Regions from separate parts of the Stenotrophomonas sp. 82F1 genome, predicted to be linked through region 2. Evidence: riboswitches for the same ligand, from Rfam matches in the RefSeq annotation. Region 2 holds a riboswitch; the other holds the start of a gene.
The links. Region 2 has a riboswitch for glycine ahead of AC13GI_RS12335 (trimeric intracellular cation channel family protein). Riboswitches for the same ligand answer to the same signal wherever they lie in the genome.
Positions count from the first base shown of each region.

Region 1: another riboswitch for glycine. It lies ahead of gcvP (aminomethyl-transferring glycine dehydrogenase); the one in region 2 lies ahead of AC13GI_RS12335 (trimeric intracellular cation channel family protein).

Region 1 is NZ_JBSPUD010000017.1:5,705-17,758, forward strand. Features, by position in the region: gene AC13GI_RS15515 (ArnT family glycosyltransferase) at 1-1,427, shown strand, start outside; gene AC13GI_RS15520 (phosphatase PAP2 family protein) at 1,540-2,292, shown strand; gene AC13GI_RS15525 (phosphoethanolamine transferase) at 2,289-3,938, shown strand; gene AC13GI_RS15530 (M2 family metallopeptidase) at 4,544-6,514, shown strand; gene AC13GI_RS15535 (hypothetical protein) at 6,643-7,035, opposite strand; gene AC13GI_RS15540 (siderophore-interacting protein) at 7,113-8,009, opposite strand; gene AC13GI_RS15545 (multidrug effflux MFS transporter) at 8,150-9,376, opposite strand; glycine riboswitch at 9,676-9,778, shown strand; gene gcvP (aminomethyl-transferring glycine dehydrogenase) at 9,840-12,054, shown strand, end outside.
Region 2 is NZ_JBSPUD010000011.1:15,020-27,073, forward strand. Features, by position in the region: gene AC13GI_RS12320 (efflux RND transporter permease subunit) at 1-2,874, opposite strand, end outside; gene AC13GI_RS12325 (multidrug efflux RND transporter permease subunit) at 2,871-6,002, opposite strand; gene AC13GI_RS12330 (MdtA/MuxA family multidrug efflux RND transporter periplasmic adaptor subunit) at 5,999-7,168, opposite strand; gene AC13GI_RS12335 (trimeric intracellular cation channel family protein) at 7,407-8,024, opposite strand; glycine riboswitch at 8,107-8,212, opposite strand; glycine riboswitch at 8,226-8,315, opposite strand; gene AC13GI_RS12340 (GIY-YIG nuclease family protein) at 8,356-8,631, shown strand; gene AC13GI_RS12345 (nuclear transport factor 2 family protein) at 8,742-9,167, shown strand; gene AC13GI_RS12350 (NAD(P)/FAD-dependent oxidoreductase) at 9,431-10,711, opposite strand; gene AC13GI_RS12355 (NYN domain-containing protein) at 10,833-11,627, shown strand; gene AC13GI_RS12360 (hypothetical protein) at 11,687-11,878, opposite strand; gene AC13GI_RS12365 (glutathione S-transferase family protein) at 11,957-12,054, shown strand, end outside.

The DNA of each region.
Region 1 (12,054 bases), on a different contig from region 2:
TGGCCGCGCTGCTCAGCCTGTGGCTGGTTTCAGACCTGGCGCGCCGCCTGTGGTCGCCACGTCATTCGCTGTACGCACTCGGCGCACTGTTCTGCACCCTGCAGTTCGGCCTGATGGCCAAGCGTGCGCAGATCGACATGGTGCTGGTGGGCATGACCACGCTGGCCTTGTGGGGCCTGCTGCGCCATCTCTGCGAGCGCCGCAACCTGCCGGCGCTGTGGCTGGCCGGCTTCGCCGCCGGCGTCGGCACGGTGACCAAGGGGGTGGGTTTCCTGCCGCTGCTGATGGTGCTGCCCTGGTTCGGCTGGTGGCTGTACCAGCGCCGTCGCGGCCAGCCGGTGGACGGCCCCCACCCCGCCAGCCTGCTGTGGCTGGTTCCGGCGTTCCTGCTGGGCACGGCGGTATGGCTGGCGCCGCTGGGCTGGGCGCTGCTGCATGAACCCAGTGCATCGCTGCAGTCGTACGCACACGAGCTGCTGTTCAAGCAGACCGGCACCCGCTATGCCAACGCCTGGCACCATCGCCAGCCGGCCTGGTATTACCTGCAGGTGATCGCCACCCTGTGGCTGCCCGGCGCCCTGCTGCTGCCGCTGATGATCAAGCCGTGGTGGCGTCGCCTGCGTCGCGGTGACCAGCGCCAATGGCTGCTGCTGGGCTGGGCCGCGCTGGTCCTGCTGTTCTTCACTGCCAGCCCCGGCAAGCGTGAGGTGTATGTGCTGCCGATGTTGCCGGCGATGGCACTGGCAGTGGCACCGTTGCTGCCCGGCCTGCTGCGTCGCCTGTGCGTGCGTCGCTACCTGTTCGGCTACAGCCTGCTGCTGATGCTGGTCACCGGCGCGCTGGGCGTGATGATGCTGACCGACAGCCCCTGGGCGCAGGCGCAGCTGGCGCGGCGGGCGATGCCCGACACGTTGCTGCCCGCGTTCGGCGACGGCCTGCTGACCTTCGCCATCGCCGTGGCGACACTGGCGGTGTGGCTGCGGGTACGACGCGCGGCCACGCTGATACTGCTCACCCACGGCCTGCTGTGGATGCTGTATGGACTGGTGCTGATACCGGCGCTGGACCCCTATGCCTCGGCGTCGGCGGTGATGCGCCGGGTGGGCATGCGGATCGGCCCCGATGCGGAACTGGCGCTGGTGGCCTGGCGCGAACAGAACCTGCTGCAGGCCGACCGGCCGGTGCGCGAGTTCGGCTTCAAGCGCCCTTGGGCGGAGCAGTGGCACGATGCCGGCCCATGGTTGGCCGAGGCCCCGGACAAGCGCTGGCTGCTGGTGCTGGACAAGGCGATGAGCCCCTGCGTCGACCCGGCCCAGGTCATCGAGATCGGTGTTGCAAATCGCAATCGTTGGCAGTTGCTTCCGGGCACCGCGTGGGACCCGGCGTGTCACGCCGAACGCGCCGGCGCCAACGATGACGAAGACTGAACATTCACACGTGCCGGTGAATCATTAACCCGACACGAACGAGCGTACGACCCTTCTCCGACATCAAGGTGACGAGCATGGCCACGGTTTCCCGCACCGACCTCATGCCTGCATGCCTGTCCGTCCTCTCGCCCCGGTAGTTCCGCTCGCGTCTTCGCCACTGGCGTCAAGATTTGCCGTCACTCATTTCTGGCTGCCTGTCGCGATCGGCCTCCCTCTGTTCACCGTGCTGATGGGCTTCGGCGGTGACCAGTGGCTGGCCGATCATCTGTTCCGCCTGGAGGGCGGTCAATGGGCCCTGCAGAACAGCTGGCTGACCCGTTCGGTCGTGCACAAGGGCGGCAAATGGCTGAGCACGGCTGCGGCCCTGGTGGTGATGCTGCTGTGCTTCCACCACTGGCGTCGTGGTCGCGATCGCACGCTGCGCTGGGCGCTGCTGTATGTCGTGATTGCCATGGCTCTGGGTACCGGGGTGATTTCCCTGCTGAAGTCGCTGGTGCCGATGGACTGCCCGTGGGATCTGCTGCGCTACGGCGGACACGACCCTTTCGTCGGTCTTTTCAGCAGCCGCCCAACTGGGATGGCTGCCCGTGCCTGCTTCCCCGGCGGCCACGCCAGCGCGGGATACGCGTGGCTGTGCCTGTATTTCTTCGCGCTGCTGTGGCGACCGTCGTGGCGCCGGGCCGGGCTGTGGATCGGCCTCGGCAGTGGCCTGGTGTTCGGCATCGGCCAGCAGCTTCGCGGCGCCCATTTCCTTTCGCATGACGTTGCTACCGCATTGATATGTTGGCTGCTGTCGCTGGCCCTGTACCTGATGGTCCGCCGCCAGTTGGACCGCTCGACCCGCCAGGAGGCAATTGCATGAACGCATCGGTCCAACGTTCCTTCCGGTTGCCGACACTGGCCAGCATCCGCGCATGGCGGCCACAGCTGTCCACCGAAGCGCTGATCATTCTCACCAGCCTGTTCTTCGCTGTGGCCGGCAATGGCCTGTTCTGGCACAGCGCCATGGCCAGCCATCCAGGCAGCCTGCGTTATGCGCTTTCGCTGCTGTTGCTGCTGCTGGGTGCACACGGCGTGCTGCTGGGCATCTTGGTGTGGCGCTGGAATGCCAAGGTGGTGATCAGCGTATTGCTGCTGGTCACCGCGTTCGCCGCGCACTACATGAGCCGTTACCACATCTATCTGGATGCGGACATGCTGCGCAACGTGCTGGCCACCGACCCGAAGGAAAGCCGCGAACTGATGACGGTATCGCTGCTGTGGCCGGTACTGCTGCTGGCTGCACTGCCGATGGTGGTGCTGTGGCGCGTTGAACTGCGCCGCCGCAGTTGGGGCCGCAGCCTGCTGTGGCGCATCGGCTTCCTGCTGGTGGCTGCGGCCACCGCGCTCGGTGGCGCGCTGGTGTCCTTCCAGGATGTGTCGGCCCTGATGCGCAACCAGCGCGAAGTGCGCTACCTGGCAACGCCCGCCAATGTGCTGCTGGGGCTGCCGCGTGCGCTGCGCGGCGACAACCCGGTACAACGCGCGCCGAAGCTGCCGATCGGTACCGATGCCAAGGCGACCCCGCGCGCACCGACCAGCAAGCCACGCCTGCTGGTGATCGTGATGGGCGAAACGGTACGCGCGCAGAACTGGGGCTTGAATGGCGGCCGCAACACCACGCCGGAGCTGGCCCAGGCGGCGGTGGTCAATTTCCCCGACATGCACTCCTGCGGCACCAGTACCGAGGTGTCGCTGCCGTGCCTGTTCTCGCCATGGGGACGTCACGAGTACGACGAAAAGAAGATCCGTGCGCACCAATCGCTGCTGCATGTACTGAACCGCGCGGGCATCACACCGCTGTGGCGCGACAACCAGTCCGGCTGCAAGGGCGTATGCGAGAGCCTGGATTTCCAGTCACTGTCGGATGCGACCACGCCGGGGCTGTGTGCCGATGGCCGTTGCATGGACGAGATCCTGCTGCAGGACCTGGCGACCCAGGTGCGTGCACGCCCGGGTGACCGGGTGGTGGTGATGCACCAGCTGGGCAACCATGGCCCGGCCTATTTCGAGCGCTACCCGCCCGCCTTCCGCCGCTTCACCCCGACCTGCGATACCCGCGACATCGGCCGTTGCACGCGCGAAGAGATCACCAACAGCTACGACAACGCCGTGCTGTACACCGATCATTTCCTGAGCAAGACCATCGGCACGCTGCAGGGCCTGCAGGATTACGACACGGCGATGATCTACCTGTCCGACCACGGTGAGTCGCTGGGCGAAAAGGGCCTGTACCTGCACGGCGTGCCATACGCGATCGCACCGGCCGAGCAGACCCGGGTACCGATGACGATGTGGTTCTCACCAGGCTTCGCCAGCAGCCGCGGGCTGGACCTGCAATGCGTGCGCAAGCGCGCGGCCAGCTACACCGACCACGACAACCTGTTCCCGTCGGTGCTGGGGCTGATGCAGGTGAAGACCTCGCTGTATGAGCGTGATCGCGACCTGTTCGCCAACTGCGAGAGTTAGGGTTTGTCGGCAGGGCTGCGCCCTGCACCCGCAGAGGCCTTCAGGCAACGGCAACGGCCGAAGCAACAGCAAAGGCTGGTTTCCTGTGGGATGGCGGGGCGGTGTCGGAGTGCGGGGACGCCGCAAGTACGTCCCTGTAGGCTTGGCAGCCGCATCCATGCCGCGGACACTCCCGCCACCGGCCCCACCCCGCCTTCGACAGTTGGCCGCAATCTGTCAGGCCATCTCTCGGGGTCAGATCCGTTTTCCGGAGGAAAACGGATCTGACCCCGTTTTTATTGTCGATACCTGACAGATGTGTCGACCAAGGTCGACACCCACCAACAGCCGCGGCGATCTGTCAGAGGTGGGGCGGTGTGGGCTTGCAGGACCGTTGGCGCCATGGATGGCGCCATCGAGCCCCCAGGGATGGGTTTACGGCGTGTCCTGCAAGCCCACACCGCCCCGCCAAACCAAAGATGGCCGGCTCTTGCTGTTGCTCCGGCTTTTGACGTTGCTTGAAGGCCTCTGCGGGTGCAGGGCGCAGCCCTGCCGACCTTTGCCACTTGCGGTGGCAAGCCCTGCCCACTAGCCTTCGGCGGTCGTTCACCACCCAAGGACCGCCCGTGAAACACCGTCATCTCCTGCTGGCCGCGGCAATCGCCGCCGCTACGCTGGCCCTGGCCGCCTGCAAGAAGGAAGCAGCCCCAGGCACCGACACCGCCAGCAGCAGCGCACCGGCCGGCGAAACCGCTGACCAGTTCGTGGCCCGCATCAATGCCGAGTTCAAGGCGGCCTACCCGGAGATGACCTCGGCCCAGTGGCTGTCCTCCACCTACATCAACAGTGATTCAGAGCGCATCGCGGCCAAGGCCAACGAGCGTTCGCTGACCCAGCTCAACAGCTGGATCGAGCAGGCCGGCGCGTTCGACGGCAAGCCGATGAGCGAGGACAGCAAGCGCGCGATCCACCTGCTGAAGCTGATGTCGTCGATGCCGGCGCCGCGCGACCCGGCCAAGCTGGCCGAGCTGACCCAGATCGCCACCCGCATGGAAGGCAGCTACGGCGCAGGCAAGTACTGCACCGACGCCAACGATCCGAACTCCTGCCGCCAGCTGGGCGAGCTGGAGCAGGTGCTGGCGCGCAGCCGCGATTACGACCAGCAGCTCGATGCCTGGCAGGGCTGGCACAGCACCACCAAGAGCATGCGCGGTGATTACCAGAAGTTCGTCGGCCTGGTGAACGAAGGTGCCAAGGGCATGGGCTTCACCGATGCCGGGCAGATGTGGCGCAGTGGCTATGACATGCCGCCGGAGCAGATCGGCCCGGAAACCGATCGCCTGTGGGAACAGGTCAAACCGATGTACGAGCAGCTGCACTGCTATGCGCGCGGCAAGCTGGACAAGACCTATGGCAAGGACAAGGCCGAGGTGGGCAACGGCCTGATCGCCGCGCACCTGATGGGCAACATGTGGCAGCAGGACTGGTCCAACCTGTGGGACCAGCTGGAACCGTACCCGGGTGCCGGCAGCCTGGACATCACCGCGGCACTGGAAAAGCAGTACCAGACCAACCTGAGCGCGGCGCTGGCCAAGGCCGGCAAGGATGCGAACGTGGCCGCCCAGTACAAGGCGCAGCGCGAAGCCGAACTGCGCACCGCCAAGCAGATGACCGAGCGTGCGCAGGATTTCTACGTGTCGCTGGGCATGCCGTCGTTGCCGCAGTCGTACTGGGACAAGACCCAGTTCATCAAGCCCGATGACCGCGACGTGGTCTGCCACGCCAGTGCCTGGGACATGAACATGGAAGGCGACGTGCGCACCAAGATGTGCATCAAGCCCAACGAAGAGAACTTCACCACCATCTACCACGAGCTGGGCCACATCTATTACGACCTGGCCTACAACCCGTTGCCGCCGCTGTTCCAGGGCGGTGCCAACGATGGCTTCCATGAAGCGATCGGCGACACCATCGTGCTGGCGATGACGCCGAAGTACCTCAGCTCGATCGGGCTGGTCGACGCGCCGACCGAAAGCCGCGAGGCGGTCATCAACAACCAGATGCGCATGGCGCTGTCGGGCGTGTCGTTCCTGCCGTTCGGGCTGATGATCGACCGCTGGCGCTGGGGCGTGTTCGATGGTTCGATCACCGCGGACAACTACAACAAGGCCTGGTGGGACCTGAAGGCCAAGTACCAGGGCGTGGCACCGGCCAGCACCCGTGGCGAGGAGTTCTTCGACCCGGGTGCCAAGTACCACGTGCCGGGCAACACCCCGTACACCCGCTACTTCCTGGCGCGCATCCTGCAGTTCCAGTTCTACAAGGGCCTGTGCGATGCCGCCGGCTTCAAGGGCCCGCTGCACGAGTGCACCTTCTACGGCAACAAGGAAGCGGGGCAGAAGTACTGGGCGATGCTGAGCAAGGGCGCCAGCCAGCCGTGGCAGGCCACGCTGAAGGAACTGACCGGCTCGGACAAGCTCGATGCCGGCCCGATGATCGAGTACTTCAGCCCGGTCAATGCCTGGTTGAAGCAACAGAACGAAGGCCAGATGTGCGGCTGGCAGGCCAGCGCGGCACCGGCAGCGACGGCGAAATGAAAGAAGGGGCGGGTCCGCGAGGATCCGCCCCTTTCCAGGTGTTGTAGAGCCGAGCCATGCTCGGCTTACCGTGCGCAGCACGGTGGAAAAGCAGCCGAGCATGGCTCGGCTCTACAGATTCGGCGCGATCAGTTGCTCTTCTTCGCCGCCAGCTGCGCAGCCAGCGCGGCCTTGAATTCCTCGAAGGTCTGACCCTTCTCGTTGGCTTCGGCCTGCGCCGCATCGCGCAGCGCATCCGAATAGATCAAGCGCACCGGCGTGCCCTGCCGTTCGTGCAGTTCACCGGCCTGCATGATCAGCGCCAGCACCTGCGCCGCACTTTCGCTCTGGCCGGCAATGCGGCCATCCATGCCCAGCACCCATTCGCCATCGCGACGGACGACCCCGGCCAGCAGCGTGCGCTGCGTGTCGCGCAGTTCGGCGTGCGGCTCGACGGGCGAGGCGGTGGCGGCGGCCTTGTTGGCAGCCTGCTGTTCCTGGCGACGGCGCTGGTCGCGGCGGGATTTGGAAGAGGTCGACATCGGTGGGGCTTGCATTGCGGGGGCGCAAGGATAACCCACGCCCCCTGCATGCTGGTTCACACCGGTACGGCGTCGGCTCAGTCCAGCACCCGCCCCTGCCGCCAGTAGCCCATGAAGGTGATCGCGCGGCGATCCAGGCCGCAGTCCTTCACCAGATACCGGCGGATCGCCATCACCGCGCCGGCCTCGCCCGCCACCCAGGCATACATCGCGCCGTCTGCGCTGGCGTCAGCCTGCTCCCACAGGATCTGCGCATCGACGTCGATGTCGTCCAGTTCGGCGCCCTCGGCCACGGCCGGGGCTGCCGCCAGCCGCGCCTGCACGGCCTGCAGCAACCGCTGCCCATGGGCCTGTTGCCCGCGCGGCAACCACACCAGTTCGGCCGTGACCGGTGCCTTCAATGGCACCGCATCGCCCGCCTGGGCGATCTCCAGCAGGGCCAGCGTGCGCGGCGGATCGGCCAGCCCGGCCAGTTCCTCAAGGATGCCGGCCACCGCCGGCAATGCGGTCTCATCGGCCACCAGCAACACCTGGCCGACCCCGGCTGGCGGCTTCCATTCCCAGCCTTCGCTGCTGTCCGCGCAGTCAGCGTCGGGGGCCAGCAGCACCACGCGGTCGCCTGGCCGTGCGTGCGTGGCCCAGCGCGAGGCCGGTCCGGTCTCGCCATGCAGCACGAAGTCGACGTCGACCTCGCAGTCGCCGGCGCGCAGTTGGCGGAGGGTAAAGGTGCGCATCGGCGGCCGCGCGTCATCGGGCAGTGCGCGGTAACGGGCGTACCAGTCGTCGCCGCTGGGCACGTCCGGCGCGTCCTGGCCGGGCAAGGGGAAGAACACCTTGATGCGTTGGTCCGGGCCTTCGGTCTTCATGCGCGCCACGTCTGCGCCGGTGAACACCATGCGGTCCAGGGAAGGAGAAAGAACGCGGCGCTCCTTCAGCGCCACCTCGAGCAGGCGGTAGGTCTGCTGCGCAGCCATGGGATACCTCATGCGACGACATCGGGATGGCTGGCTGTCGTGCATCCACGAACCGGCTTGCTGGAAACCCCAGCCTAGTCCCTGCGCGCAGCGTCGCAAGGGGGCGCTGCGTGATGCTGTGCCCTACCCCTGCGCGACGCTCAAAGCGTCGTGCCGGCTGCCTCTGCTGCGCGCTCGCGCTGGTGCTCCCAGTACCAGAACACGAAGCCGGCCGCGAAGAAGGCCGCCTGCCCCAGTGCCAGATGCAGCGGGCTGTCGTGCAGCAGTGGCGATACCACGCCCGCCACCACGGTGCTGATCATCAGCTGCACGAACGCCTGCAGCGACGAGGCCAGGCCGCGCTGCAGCGGATACATGTCCAGCACCGCCAGCGCCAGGATCGGGAAGATCAGCGCCATGCCCATGCCGCCGAGGAAGATCGGCATCACCGCCCACGGCAACGCGAACTGCGGCGCGAGGCTGACATAGCCGATGTTCAACACGGCAGAGACCGCACACAAGGTGAAGCCCAGGGCCACCTGCCGCGTCGGTGTGCTGTGCCCGGCCATGCGCCCGGACAGGAACGAACCGGTGGTCATGCCGCCGATGGTGGGAATGAACAGCCAGGCAAAGCCGCCTTCACCCAGATGCAGGTGCTGCATCACGATCGCCGGCGCCGAGGAGATGTACAGGAAGATGCCGCCGAAGCCGATGCTGCCGGCAAGCGCCAGGCGCAGGAAACGCGGGTTGAAGCCGATGCGCACGTAGTCGCGCATCAACGTGCGTGGCGACAGTGCAACCCGTGCCTGCGCCGGATGGGTTTCCGGCAGGAAGCGCGCGGTGGCCGCCAGCAGCACCAGCGCGAATACCACCAGGAACCAGAAGATCAGCGGCCAGCCGGCACCACTGAGCAGGATCCAGCCGCCGATGATCGGCGCGATGGCCGGGGCGATGCCGAACAGCATCGACACCTGGCTCATCAGCCGCTGCGCGTCGTGGCCGTGGTACAGGTCGCGGATCACCGCGCGGCCGACGATCATGCCGACACCGGCAGACAGGCCCTGCAGCGCGCGGAACGCCAGCAGCGTGGTCAGGTCGGTGGACAACGCGCAGCCCACCGAGGCGCCGACGAAGATCACCAGGCCGCCGAGGATCACCCGCTTGCGCCCCCACGCATCGGACAGCGGGCCGTGGGCCAGGCTCATCAGGCCGTAGAACAGCAGGTAGACGCTGATGGTCTGCTGCACAGCCACCTCGTCCACCGCCAGGCGCTGGGCCAGCTGCGGAAACGCAGGAAAGATGGTGTCGATCGAGAACGGACCGAACATGGCCAGACCAGCGAGCAACAGGGCCATGCGGCGGGTGGAAGGAGCAACAGCGGCGGTCATCGGGCAAGCGTCCGGCAGGGCCATGCGTGACACGCACGGCGGGCGCCGATCCCCTGCGGCAGGGACGGCGCCAGATGAATACGAGAATCCGACCATCATAGGTGGGGAATGCGTGCGACGCCATGCACGGGTGCACAGAACGCACGCCCGGGCCATCGGCCATTCAGGCCTGTGAGGCCGCTCCGGGCCACCGTCGGGCGCCGGCAAGAGGCTATAATCGGCGGGCAACACGGTGGGAGAAGCAGTTCACCGCTGCCGAAGGCGCAACGCCCGTAATCGCTCAGGCCCGATACCACCCGTAACAGAACTCTGGAGAGACCGGTTCGATCCGGCGCCGAAGGGGCACGAAGCTGCGGTTTTCCGCGCTTTTAAACTCTCAGGCAAAAGGACAGAGGGGCGCCCGCAGACCGCCGACCGGCGGCTTGTGCCCGTGCGTGTGCCCTTTCCTGACGGATCCTTCGCCATGTCCCAGAACACCCCTTCCCTGCGTGAGCTCGAGCACCATTCGGCGTTCGTCGAGCGCCACATCGGCCCCAACGATGCCGAGATCGCGCAGATGCTCGGCGTCATCGGCCACGCATCGCTGGATGCGATGACCGATGCCATCGTCCCGGCCAAGATCAAGTCGCCGGCACCGCTGGCGCTGCCGGAGTCGATCACCGAAGTGCAGGCGCTGGCGAAGATCCGCGCGATCGCCGACAAGAACACCGTGCTGCGCAGCTTCATCGGCCAGGGCTACTACGGCACCCACACGCCGAACGTGATCCTGCGCAACATCCTGGAAAACCCCGCCTGGTACACCGCCTACACCCCGTACCAGGCGGAAATCTCGCAGGGCCGCATGGAAGCGCTGATCAACTTCCAGACCCTGTGCGCCGACCTGACCGGCATGGAAATCGCCAACGCCTCGCTGCTGGACGAAGCCACTGCCGCTGCTGAAGCGATGACCCTGGCCAAGCGCTCGGCCAAGTCGAAGTCGGACACCTTCTTCGTGCACGATGCCGTGCACCCGCAGACGCTGGAACTGCTGCGTACCCGCGCCGAGCCCATGGGCATCGTGCTGCGCGTGGGCACCCCGGCCGAAGCGCTGGAAGCGGAAGCCTTCGGCCTGCTGCTGCAGTACCCGGATACCTTCGGCCAGGTCGGCGACTACAAGGCGCTGGTCGATGCCGTGCACGCGCGCGGCGGGCTGGTGGCCGTGGCCACCGACCTGCTGGCCCTGACCCTGCTGGCCGCCCCGGGCGAATGGGGTGCGGACATCGTGGTCGGCAACAGCCAGCGTTTCGGCGTGCCGTTCGGCTTCGGTGGCCCGCATGCGGCGTTCATGGCCTGCCGTGACGCCTACAAGCGTTCGATGCCGGGCCGTCTGATCGGTGTCTCGATCGACGCGCAGGGCAATCCGGCCTACCGCCTGACCCTGCAGACCCGCGAGCAGCACATCCGCCGCGAGAAGGCCACCTCCAACATCTGTACCGCACAGGTGCTGCTGGCGGTGATGGCCTCGATGTACGCCGTCTACCACGGTCCGGAAGGCCTGACCCGCATCGCCCGCCGCACCCATCGCCTGGCCGCGATCCTGGCCAGCGCGCTGCGCACCGCCGGTGTGCAGGTCGGCGCCGACTTCTTCGACACGCTGCACGTGACCGGTGTCGACGCCGACGCGATCCATGCCAAGGCCCGTGCGGCCGGCTACAACCTGCGTGCGATCGACAGCAGCTCGGTGGGCATCAGCCTGGACGAGACCACCACCCGCGCCGACATCGTCGCTGTCGGCGCGCTGTTCGGTGCCAGCGTTGATGTGGACGCACTGGATGCCAGCACCGCCGACGCGCTGCCGGCCGGCCTGCTGCGCCAGTCCGCGTTCCTGACCCACCCGGTGTTCAACACCCACCACAGCGAGCACGAACTGCTGCGCTACCTGCGTTCGCTGGCCGACAAGGACCTGGCGATGGACCGCACGATGATCCCGCTGGGCTCGTGCACCATGAAGCTCAACGCCACCGCCGAGATGATCCCGGTGACCTGGCCGGAGTTCTCGCAGATCCACCCGCTGGTGCCGGCCGAGCAGGCGCTGGGCTACAAGGAACTGATCGATTCGCTGGAAGCAATGCTGGTCGAGTGCACCGGCTACGACGCCGTCAGCCTGCAGCCGAACTCCGGCGCGCAGGGCGAGTACGCCGGCCTGCTGGCGATCCGCGCCTACCACCGCTCGCGCGGCGAAGATCACCGTGACATCTGCCTGATTCCGGATTCGGCGCACGGCACCAACCCGGCCTCGGCACAGATGTGCGGCATGAAGGTCGTGGTCACCAAGACCGATGCCAACGGCAATGTCGACGTCGAGGACATCCGCCTCAACGCCGAGAAGTACAGCGACCGCCTGGCCGCGATCATGATGACCTACCCGTCCACGCACGGCGTGTTCGAGGAAGAGGTGGTGGAGATCTGCGAGATCATCCACAAGCATGGCGGCCAGGTGTACACCGACGGTGCCAACATGAACGCCCTGGTCGGCGTGGCCAAGCCGGGCAAGTGGGGTTCGGATGTTTCGCACCTGAACCTGCACAAGACCTTCTGCATCCCGCACGGCGGCGGCGGCCCGGGCGTTGGCCCGTGTGCGGTCAAGTCGCACCTTGCCCCGTTCCTGCCGGGCAAGCTGGGTGACAACGGTCCGGTCG
Region 2 (12,054 bases):
GATCGGCCGCAGGCGCAATCGCGCCGCTTCCATTACCGCATCGCGCGCGCTCAGCCCGCGACGCTCGCCGGCCAGCGCGAAGTCGACCAGCAGGATGGTGTTCTTCATCACCACGCCCACCAGCAGGAACAGGCCGAGCAGGGCGATCAGGTTCAGTTCGTTGCCGAATAGCCACAGCGCCAGCAACGCACCGATACCGGCCGACGGCAGCGTGGACAGGATCACCAAGGGCTGCAGGAAGCTCTCGTAGAGGATACCCAGCACCAGGTACACCGCCAGGGTGGCACCCAGCACCAGCCACAACTGGCGCGATCGCAGCTGCTCCAGACCACCGGCCTCGCCGGACAGCTTGGCCTGCACCGAGCGCGGCAGCATCAGTGTGGCCATCGCCGCATCAATGGCCTGCGTGGCCTGCTCCAGGCCCACGCCGGGTGCCAGCGCGAACTCGATCCAGATCGAGGCGAACTGCTCGCTGTGGTACACGCGGTCCGGCGCCATGCCATAGCGCCAGCTGGCGATGCTCGACAGCGGAATGCGCTGGCCGCCGCCATCGATCACCTGCAACCCTGCCAGCGTGCCCGGGTCTTGCGTGTGCTTCGGGTCCAGCTCCATGACCACCCGGTACTGGTTGAGGCTGTCGTACAACGTGGCGACCTGGCGCTGGCTGAAAGAGTTGTTGAGCATGTTGGCCACGGTGCGCAGGTCCACGCCGTGGCGCGCGGCGGCCTCGCGGTCGATGTCCAGCATCACCTGGCGCATGCCGGCCTCGCCCTGCGCTTCCACGTCCACCAGTTCCGGCAGGCCACGCAGCGCAGCAGCGACCTTCGGTGCCCATTGGCGCAATGGCGCGGTATCGGCCGACAGCAACTGGAACTCGTACTTGCCACTGCTACCCGCGCCTTCCAGGCGGATGTCCTGGTCGACCCACAGGTACAGGTTGCCGCCGGGCAACTTGGGCAGGCGTGCACGCAGGCGGTCGATCACCTGCTGGCTGGAGACGCCGCGCTCGGCCAGCGGCTTCATCTTGATCATGATGAAGGCGTTGTTGACCCCGTTGCTGCCACCGATATAGCCGATGATGTCCTCGATGGCCGGGTCGGACAGCAGCAGTTTGCGGTAGGCATCGATCTTCGGCTGCATCGCCTGGAAGGACAGGCCGTCATCGCCACGCGCGAAACCGCGCAGCTGTGCGGTGTCCTGCTGCGGCACGATGCCCTTGGGTACCTGCTGGAACAGCCACGCATTGAGTGCGATCACCGCCACGAAGGCCAGCAAGGGCCAGCGCAGGTGCTGCAGGCTGGCCTGCAGGGTGCGCAGATAGGCGCCACGCACGCGCTCGAACAGCGCATTGCTGCCGCGCTGCCAGCGCGAGGGCAGTTGTGCGTCATCGACGAACAGGCGCGCACACAGCATCGGCACCAGGCTGAGTGCCACCAGCACCGACACCGTCATCGCCGCCACCAGGGTCAGCGAGAATTCGCGGAACAGGCGCTCGACGAAATCGTCCAGGAACAGGATCGAGACGAACACCACGGCCAGCGCCAGGTTCATCGACAGCAACGTAGCGCCCACTTCCGACGCACCGCGTACCGCGGCCTGCCAGCGGTCGGCGCCCAGTTCGCGATGGCGCGCGATGTTCTCCAGCACCACGATGGCGTCGTCCACCACCAGTACCGCCGCCACGATCAGGGCCATCAGCGAGAGCGTATTGAGCGAGAAGCCCATCAGCGCGATCAACGCCAGCGTGCCGAACAGCACCACCGGAATCGCCACGCTGGGTACCAGTGCCACACGCCAGTGGCCGAGGAAGCCGAGCACCACCAGCACCACCAGCGCGATCGCCAGCAGCAGGGTCACTTCTGCTTCGTGCAGGGTGGCGCGGATCACCGGCGAGCGGTCCATCACCAGCCGCATGTCCACCGTGCCCGGCAGCAGGGCGTGCAGCTGCGGCAGCTGTGCCTGGATCGCATCGACGGTGGCGATGATGTTGGCACCCGGCTGGCGGCTGACGATCAGCAGGACGGCCGGGCGTTCGTTGTGGAAGCCACTGGCATAGCGGTCCTCCACGCCATCGGCGACGGCGGCGACATCGCCCAGCCGCAGCAGGCGGTCATCACTGGCCTTCAACGCCAGTTCCCGGTACTGCGCGGCCTGGCGCAGCTGCAGCGGCGCCTCCAGTTGCCAGTGCTGCTGCGCGCCTGCGACCGCACCCAGTGGGCGCACCGCGTTGGCGCGGCTGATCGCCTGCGTCACATCCTCCAGTGCCAGGCCCGCGTGATTGAGGGCATTCGGGTCCAGCGATACGCGAACCGCCGGCAGCGCGCTGCCGCCCACCTGCACTTCGCCCACGCCCGGCACCTGCGACAGCTTCTGTGCCAGCACGGTCGAACCTAGGTCGTACAGCTGTCCCGGCGAGAGCGTGTCCGAAGTCAGCGCCAGCGCCAGGATCGGCGCCTGCGACGGGTTGACCTTGCGGTACTGCGGCATGCCGGGCATGCCGCTGGGCAGCTGGCCGCGAGCGAGGTTGATCGCGGCCTGCACTTCGCGCGCGGCCTCGTCGATATCGCGGCCGAGCACGAACTTCAATTCGATCTCGGTCTGCCCCTGGGTGCTGGCTGAATCGATGCGCGAGATGCCGGGCAGGCTGCCCAACGCACGCTCCAGCGGCGTGGCCACGGTCGCCGCCATCGATTCGGGCGAGGCGCCGGGCAGGCTGGCGCTGACTTCAATGGCCGGATAGTCGACCTGGGGCAGCGGTGCCACCGGCAGCAGGCGCAGCGCCAGCAGGCCGGCCAGTACCAGCGCCACCGCCAACAGGAGGGTCGCCACCGGACGCTGCACGCAGGCCTGTGCCAGGCGTGCCACAGGGGTCATGCGCCGGCCTCGTCTGCTGTTGCCGGTGCCGCCGCGCGGCGACGCTGCAGACGGTCGAAGGCCAGGTAGATCACCGGCGTGGTGAACAGGGTCAACACCTGGCTGACCATCAGGCCACCCACCATCACCCAGCCCAGCGGCTGCCGCAGCTCGGCGCCCGAGCCAGTGGCCAGCATCAGCGGTACCGCGCCGAACAACGCCGCCAGGGTGGTCATCAGGATCGGCCGGAAGCGCAGCAGCGCCGCCTGGTGGATCGCTTCACGCGGACTCATGCCGCGCGTGCGCTGCGCGTCCAGCGCGAAGTCGATCATCATGATCGCGTTCTTCTTCACCAGGCCGATCAGCAGCACGATGCCGATCACCGCGATCAAATCCAGGCTGCGTCCGCTCACCCACAACGCAGCCAAGGCGCCCACGGTTGCCGAGGGCAGGGTGGAGAGAATGGTGATGGGATGGATGAAGCTCTCGTAGAGCACGCCCAGCACGATGTACATCACCACCACCGCCGCCAGTATCAGCCATAGCGTGCTCGACAGCGAGCTGCTGAAGGCCGCCGCCGCGCCCTGCAGGCGCAGCTCGATGCTTTGCGGCACTGCCACCTGCGCCTGCGCGGCATGTACCGCATCCACTGCTTCGCCCAGCGATGCGCCGGGTGCCAGGTTGAACGACAGCGTGGCCGCCGGGAACTGGCCGACATGGTTGCGCAGCAGCGCCGTCGGCCCCTGCTCGACGCGCGCCACCGCCCCCAGCGGCACGGTCTGGCCGTTGCTGCTGCGCACGCGCAGGCCGCTGATCGCCTCCGGCCCCGGTTGCCGCGCCGGATCAGCCTCCAGCACCACCCGGTACTGGCTGGCCTGGGTGAAGATGGTGGAGATCTGCCGTTGCCCGTAGGCGTCGTACAGTGCGTCGGCCACCGCTTCCACGCTCACGCCCAGACGTGCGGCGGCATCGCGGTCGATGCTCACCCTGGCCTGTCGGCCCTGCATCTGCAGGTCGCTGGCCACATCGTGCAGCGCCGGCGACTGGCGCAGCGCGTGCAGCAGCTTCGGTGTCCAGGTTTCCAGCGTCTGCAGGTCCGGCGTGGTCAGGGTGAACTGGTACTGGTTGCGGCTGATGCGGTCTTCGATGCCCAGCTCCTGCACCGGTTGCAGGTACAGGGTGATGCCGGGAATCCTCGCCACGCGCTGCTGCAGGCGTGCCATCACCACGTCGGCACTCTCGCGCTCGCCATGTGGCTTCAGTTCGATCAGCAGGCGGCCGGTATTGAGGGCCGCATTGTTGCCGTCCACGCCGATGTAGGAGGACAGGCTGGCCACGGCCGGGTCCTGTTCGATGGCCGTGGCCAGGGCAAGCTGGCGCTCGCGCATGGCCTGGAACGAGATCGCCTGCGGGGCTTCGCTGATGCCCTGCACCAGGCCGGCATCCTGCACCGGGAAGAAGCCCTTGGGCACGGCGAAGTACAGCGCCACGGTGAGCGCAAGCGTGGCCACCGTCGCCAGCAGCATCAGCGGCTGACGCTGCAGCACCCAGCGCAGCTGGCGGTCGTAGAGGGCGATGATGCGATCGAAGACGTCGCGCTTTGGGGTCGGAGCCCTGACGGGATCCGACCCCGCCAGGGTCAGATCCCCCTGGGGTTCTGACCGCTTGGCATGTGGTTTCAGGAAGCGCGCGCACAACATCGGCGTCAAGGTCAGCGACACCAGCAGCGAAATGCCGATGGCTACCGCCAGCGTCACCGCGAACTCATGGAACAGCGCGCCCACCAGGTCAGCCATGAACAGCAACGGGATCAGCACGGCGATCAGCGAGACCGTCAGCGATACCAGGGTGAAGCCAATCTCGCTGGCACCTTTCAGCGCCGCCTCGCGCGGGCCTTCGCCGTCTTCCAGGTGGCGGGCGATGTTTTCCAGCATCACGATCGCATCGTCCACCACGAAGCCGGTGGCAATGGTCAGCGCCATCAGCGTGAGGTTGTTGAGCGAATAGCCGGCCAGCAGCATCACCGCGAACGTACCGATCAGCGACAGTGGCACCGCCACGCTGGGAATCAGCGTGGCCGGCAGGTTGCGCAGGAACACCCAGGTCACCAGCACCACCAGCGCGATGGCCAGCACCAGTTCCTTCTGTACGCCGCGCACGGACGCACGGATCGATTCGGTGCGGTCGCTGAGCACGCTCATCTGCACGCCGGCCGGCAGCGTGGCCTGCAGCTGCGGCAGCAACGCACGCACCTGTTCGACCACGGCGATGACGTTGGCGCCGGGTTGGCGCTGGATGTTCACCAGTACCGCCGGGGTGGTGCCGCTCCATGCCGCCAGCTGGCGGTTCTCGGCGCCGTCGGTGATGGTGGCCACGTCGCCCAGCCGCAGCGGTGCGCCCTCGCGCCAGGCCAGCACCAGCGCGCGGTACTCGGCCACGCTGCGCATCTGGTCGTTGGCATCGAGCATCACCGCGCGGATCGGACCATCGAAGCTGCCCTTGGGCAGGTTGACGTTGGCGGCGGCGATCGCGGTGCGGATGTGGTCCATGCCCAGGTTGTTGGCGGCCAGCGCGCCCGGGTTGACCTGGATGCGCACGGCGGGGCGCTGGCCACCGGCCAGGCTGACCAGACCGACACCGGGCAGCTGTGCCAGCCGCTGCGCGATGCGGGTGTCGACCAGATCGTGCACCTGCGGCAGCGACAGGCCCTGCGAAGTCACCGCCAGGGTCAGGATCGGCGTGTCGGCCGGATTGACCTTGCGGTACACCGGCGGCACCGGCAGATCACCGGGCAGGACGCTGCCGGCCGCGTTGATCGCCGCCTGCACGTCCTGTTCGGCCACGCCCAGCGACACCTCCAGGCCGAACTGCAGGGTGATCACCGAGGCGCCGCCGGAACTGGTGGACGACAGCTGTTTCAGGCCGGGAATCTGCCCGAGCTGGCGCTCCAGCGGCGCAGTGATGGTGCGCGTGGTCAGCTCCGGGCTGGCACCGGGATACAGCGTGGTGATCTGGATGATCGGGTAGTCGACCTGCGGCAGCGCCGCCACCGGCAGCAGGCGATAGGCCAGTACCCCGGACAGCAGCAGCGCCACCATCAGCAACGTGGTGGCGACCGGGCGCAGGATGAAGGCGCGCGAGAGATTCATGCGCCGGCCTTGGGCGATGCCTCCTCGGTGATGATCTCCACCGTGGTGCCGTCTTCCAGTCCGTCGATGCCTTCGATCACCACCTTGTCACCGGCTACCAGGCCGGAACGCACCGCAACGCGACCGTCATCGGCCGGGCCGAGCACCACCGTGCGCCGTTGTGCCTTGTTGTTCTTGTCGATGATGTGCACGTAGCTGCCCTGGCTGCCGAACTGCACGGCGGCATCGGGAACCAGCAGCGCGGGATGCTTACCCAGCTGCAGGCGCACATTGACGAACTGGTTGGGGAACAGCGCCTGATCGGCATTGTCGAACTGCGCGCGCAGCTTCAGCGTGCCGGTGGCGGTATCGATGCGGTTGTCGACGCTGGACAGGGTGCCGCTGGCGAGCTGCCGACGTTCTTCACGGTCCCAGCTCTCCACCGCCAGCGCCGGCTGCGCCTGTACGGCATCGAGCAGCGCGGGAAGCTCTGGTTCGGGCACGGTGAACAGCACGCTGATCGGCGCCGTCTGCGCCAGCGTGACCAGGCCTTCGGTGTCGCTGGCGTGCACCAGGTTGCCTACGTCCAGCCGGCGCAGGCCGACGCGGCCGCTGACCGGGGCGACGATGCGGGTGTACTGCAGCTGCAGTCGCGCTTCGTCCACCGATGCCTGGTCGCTGAGGCGACGCCCCTGCAGTTGCCGCACCTTGCTCTGCTGGTCGCTCAGTTCCTGCGCGGACACGTAGTTCTGGCGCTGCAGTTCGCGGTAGCGTTGCAGCTGGCGCTCGGCATTCTCCAGCTCGGCCAGGTTCTGCTGCTGCGTACCCTGCGCGTGCGCAAGCTTCACCTGGTAGGGGCGGGGATCGATCTGCGCCAGCAGGTCACCGGCCTTGACCTGCTGACCCTCCTGGAAATGCAGGCGCATCAGCTCGCCATCCACGCGGCTGCGCACCACCACGCTGTGCAGCGGGGTGACCGTACCAACCGCCTTCATCCGCAGCACCAGTGGTTCGGCACTGGCGCGGGCGATGCGTACCGGCACTGCCTTGCCGGCACCAGCTTGTTCGCCACCGTCCGCCTCGGCCTGCGGCCACAGCCACCACGCCAGGCCAGCGACAAGGGCAAGGCCGGCAACGACCAACAGCGGGCGGGCACGGCGAAAGCGGGAGTTTTCGGCGACAGACATGGGGCATCCTGCGCCCTGCGCGCACGCAGGGTCATGCGGGCCCGTCGGCACCACGAAGGGCCACGGGCAGCGGGGGAGGGGGATTGTCTGGCGGGGCCGCGGACGCGGCGTGGCTGGATGCCGTCGCGCGTGCGACGGGGCGCCAATGGTAGCGGTTTACGTGGGCCGTCGCCGCGTGACCTTGGTCATGCAGCCCAGCCGGAAATGCCGGCCAGCGGCCGGCAGTACCGTCAAGGGGTCAATGCACTTCGTCGTGGTACACGAACTTCGGCATTTCCCAGCGGTAGTGGATCGCCAGCAGGCGCACCGCGAACCCTCCGCCCAGGCAGCACAGGATCGCCGTGGCATCGGCCACGCCCCAATGCAGCAACAGCAGATACACCGCACCGGTCAGCAGCGAGATGATCGCGTACAGCTCTTTCTGGAAGATCAGCGGCACCTCGTTGCAGAGGATGTCGCGCAGCACGCCGCCGAAGGCGCCAGTGAGCATGCCGGCGATCAGCACGATCGGCAGCGCATGGCCGGCCTCGCGCGCGATCGAGCAGCCGATCAGGGTGAAGGCGATCAGGCCCAGCCCGTCCAGCACCAGGAAGGTGCGGCGGAAGTGATGCATCCAGCGCGCTACCCAGGTGGCGATCAGCGCCGCGCACACGGTGAAGCCCAGGTACTCGGGGTGCTTCACCCAGCCCAGCGGATAGTGACCGAGCAGGATGTCGCGCAGCGAACCGCCACCGAGGGCGGTGACGCAGGCGATCATGACCACCCCGAACAGGTCCATGCGGCGGCGGCCCGCAGACAGGGCACCGGTCATGGCTTCGGCGGAAATGGCGATCAGGTAGATGATGGACAGCAGCATGGGACAGGCTCCGGGCGCGGTGGGGCCGGCCATGCGCGACCACCGCCATTGCCTGCGCAATGACGGGATGACGATGACCGGTGCCGCTCCCGCTGTCCTTTTGCCTGAGAGTTCAGCGGCGTGAGCCGCGTGCCCCTTCGGCGGATCGTCCCGGGCATGCCCGGTGACCTCTCTCCAGCTCGGCGAGTCGAATGCATGGTTGGTGGGATTCCAGCCCACCGGCCTGAGCGATCATGGGAGCCTGCGCCTTCGGCGGGCGCCAGCGCGGCGCCTCTCTCCTGCATTCGGGCGCCAGTATATCCGCTGCAGTGCAGCACGGCATAATCCGACCATGGTTTCGCCTTCCCGCCCGTGGTTCCTGTACCTGCTCGAATGCCGCGACGGCAGCTATTACGCCGGCATCAGCACCGACGTGCAGGCCCGTTTCGCCGCCCACCAGGCCGGCAAGGGGGCACGCTACACGCGGTCGCGCCCGCCGCTGCGGGTCTTGGCGGTACGTGAATACCCGGACAGGGCAGCGGCCTCACGCGCCGAATGGGAGCTCAAGCAGCAGCCGCGCGAGCGCAAGCTGGCCTGGCTGCAGGCGCCGGCCGAGGCTGTTCTGTAGAGCCGAGCGTGGGCTCGGCTCTACAACATCGCCGGTAGATCCACGCCATGCGTGGATGGGGCGCATCCGGCCATGCCATGATCGCCCAGCCCTCAGCGCTGGAGACCCGGATGTCCACCGTTGCCCTGTTGTTCGCGCTTTCCGCAGCGGCAAGCCGCGCTGCCGATGCCACCACCATCGCCGCCATCGAAGCGACCTGCCACGACTACGTCGACGGACAGCTGGAAGCCGACCCGCAGCGCGTCGCCCGTTCCCTGCACCCGGACCTGGCCAAGCGCGCGGTACTCGGTGATACGCCCGACGAACGCCTCGGCCTGCGCCGGATGTCGAAGGAAGAACTGGTTGCGTTGACGAAACAGGGCGCGTTGAAGACCCCGAAGGATCAATGGGATCGCCGCTGCACGGTACTGGACGTGACCGGCAATGCGGCGTCGGTGCGGCTGGAAACGCCGTGGTTCGTCGACTACTTCCACATGGGCCGCTTCGACCAGCGCTGGGTCATCGTCAACGCGCTGTGGTACCCGAAGCCGAAGTAGAGCCACGCCACGCGTGGCTACGCTCCATGCAGCCTGCACAGCAATTCATCCACGCATGGCGTGGATCTACTGTGTCGGTCGAGGACGCGCCCGCGGCACTACCTATCGCGAAGATTTCTGCCGGACATGAGCGGGCGCCCAGCGGCCCGATGGAGCAGTAGAGCCACGCCACGCGTGGCTACGCTCCATGCAGCCTGCACAGCAATTCATCCACGCATGGCGTGGATCTACTGTGTCGGTCGAGAGGTCACCCACGGCAGTACCTACCGCTTCGGTCGCCGGTCGTCCTGGTCATCACCGAAGATGATGCGCGCGCTGCGCTGGTAGCTCCAGTACGCCACCGCCCAGTTCAACAGCACCACGACGCGGTTGCGGAAGCCGATCAGGAAGAACACGTGCGCGGCCAGCCAGAACCACCAGGCCAGCACACCGGACAGCTGCAGCTTGCCCAGGTGCACGATCGCAGCCATGCGGCCGATGGTGGCCAGGTTGCCGAAGTCGGCGTACTTGAACGGCCCCGGCGCGGGCTTGTCGTGCAGGCGTGCGCGAAGCGTTTCCGCCACGTGCTTGCCCATCTGCTTGGCGGCCGGGGCCACGCCCGGTACCGGCTTGCCGTTGGCCTGGCTCAGCGCGGCCAGGTCGCCGGCCACGAACAAGTCGGGATGGCCGGGCAGGGTCAGGTCGGGCTGCACCGGCACGCGTCCGGCGCGGTCCAGCGGCACGTCCAGCGTGCGCGCCAATGGCGAGGCGGCCACGCCGGCGGCCCAGACCACGGTGCGTGCGGGCACGAACTGATCGCCCAGTTTGAAGCCCTGTCCATCGATGTGGCTGACCGGCGTGCCGGTCATCACTTCCACGCCCAGCTTTTCCAGCTGCCGGCGTGCCTTCAGCGAAAGCACTTCAGGGAAGGTCGACAACACGCGCGGACCGGCCTCGACCAGCCGCACCTTGGCGCTGGCCGGATCGATGTGGCGGAATTCATTGCGCAGCGTATGCCGGGCGATTTCAGCGAGGGTGCCAGCCAGCTCGACGCCGGTCGGACCACCACCCACCACCGCAAAGCTCAGCCATGCGGCTTTCTTTGCCGGGTCCGGCTCGGCCTCGGCGCGTTCGAACGCCAGCAGCAGCTTGCGGCGAAGGGCGATGGCATCGTCCAGTGTCTTCAGGCCAGGCGCATCGTCGGCCCATTCGTCATGGCCGAAGTAGGCGTGGGTGGCGCCGGTGGCCAGCAGCAGGCTGTCGTAGTCCAGCGTGCTGCCGTCGGCCATGCGCACCTGGCGGGCTTCCTTGTCGATGGCCACCACTTCGCCCAGCCGCACCTCCACGTTGCGCTGGTGGCCAAGGATGTGGCGCAGCGGTGCGGCGATATCCGGCGCAGACAGTCCCGCGGTGGCCACCTGGTACAGCAGCGGCTGGAACAGGTGGTGGTTGCGACGGTCGACCAGGGTGATGCGTATGCGTTCGCGGGCCAGCGCACGGGTGGCCCACAGGCCGGCGAAACCGCCGCCGACAACGACCAGGTGGGGGACGCGATCACGACTCATCGACTCACTCCAGGGGGGCATGGGGGAAGTGCCTGGCATCTTCGCATGGCCGGTCCTTGTCACGTCAGCGTGCATCCGGATCGGCGATACTCGGGTTCAGGCAACTGCCCGTGAGGAGTCCATGAGCGAACCGGAAAAGCGCATCGCCCTGTTGATCGACGCCGACAATGCGCCGGCCTCGAAGATCGACGAGGTCCTGGCCGAAGTCGCCCGCTATGGCGTGGCCAACGTGCGCCGTGCCTATGGCAACTGGAAGAGCCCACGGTTGAAAGGGTGGGAGGCGGTGCTGCACGAATACGCGATCCGGCCGATCCAGCAGTTTGCCTACAGCAAGGGCAAGAACGCGTCGGACATGGCGATGGTGATCGACGCGATGGATCTGCTGTACGCGCGCAACCTCGATGGCTTCGCGATCGTGTCCAGCGATGCCGACTTCACCCCGATGGTGATGCGCCTGCTGACCGACGGCGTGAAGGTCTATGGCTTCGGCGAAAAGAAAACCCCGGAACCCTTCGTCAACGCATGCTCGAAGTTCACCTATCTGGAAGCGTTGGGCCAGACCCATGCCAGCGTGCAGGATGTGGAGCTGGCATCGAACGAACCATCATCGAATGAACAGGCGCCCAGCGAACAGGCGGGCAGCGACGATGCGCGCCCGCGCAAGAGCGGCGCGGAAATGCGCAGCGATACACGTCTGGTGAAGATGTTGCGGCGTGCGGTGTCCTCGGCAGAGGGCGAGGATGGCTGGTCGCACCTGGGCCCGGTCGGCAGCCAGATCGGCAACCAGGCCTCGTTCGATCCGCGCAATTACGGCTACGGCAAACTCAGCGACCTGCTGGCCGCGATCGGTCTGTTCGAACTGAAGAAGGACGGTAAATCCTCCTACGTGCGCGCGCTGCCGAAGAAGAACCGGTAACGCCGGAAAACGCCGGTGCAAAGCAGGGCCGAGCCACGCTCGGCTGCTTTCCGCACGCGCTACAGCGCGCGTGCGTCGGACCCCGCGTAGCCCGCAGCAAAGCCATCGGCGAAATCCTCAACTCCGTTGAATGCCAGCAGCAACAGCCCGGCACACAGCAGCATGTTGCGGTTGGATCGGCGGTACCCGAGCACCAGCGCCACCAGCCCTGCTGCCAGCAGAACGTAATTCACTGCATCCCATGCGGTCATGCCATTTCTCCTTGTGGATCGGCGTATCGTAGCGGCTCCGCGCCCGCTTGGCGCAGCGCTGCACGCAAGGAAATCCGCATGTTGAAGATCTGGGGTCGCCGCAATTCCAGCAACGTCCGCAAGGTGCTGTGGTGTGCCGAGGAAATCGGCCTGCCGTACGAGTCCATCGAAGTGGG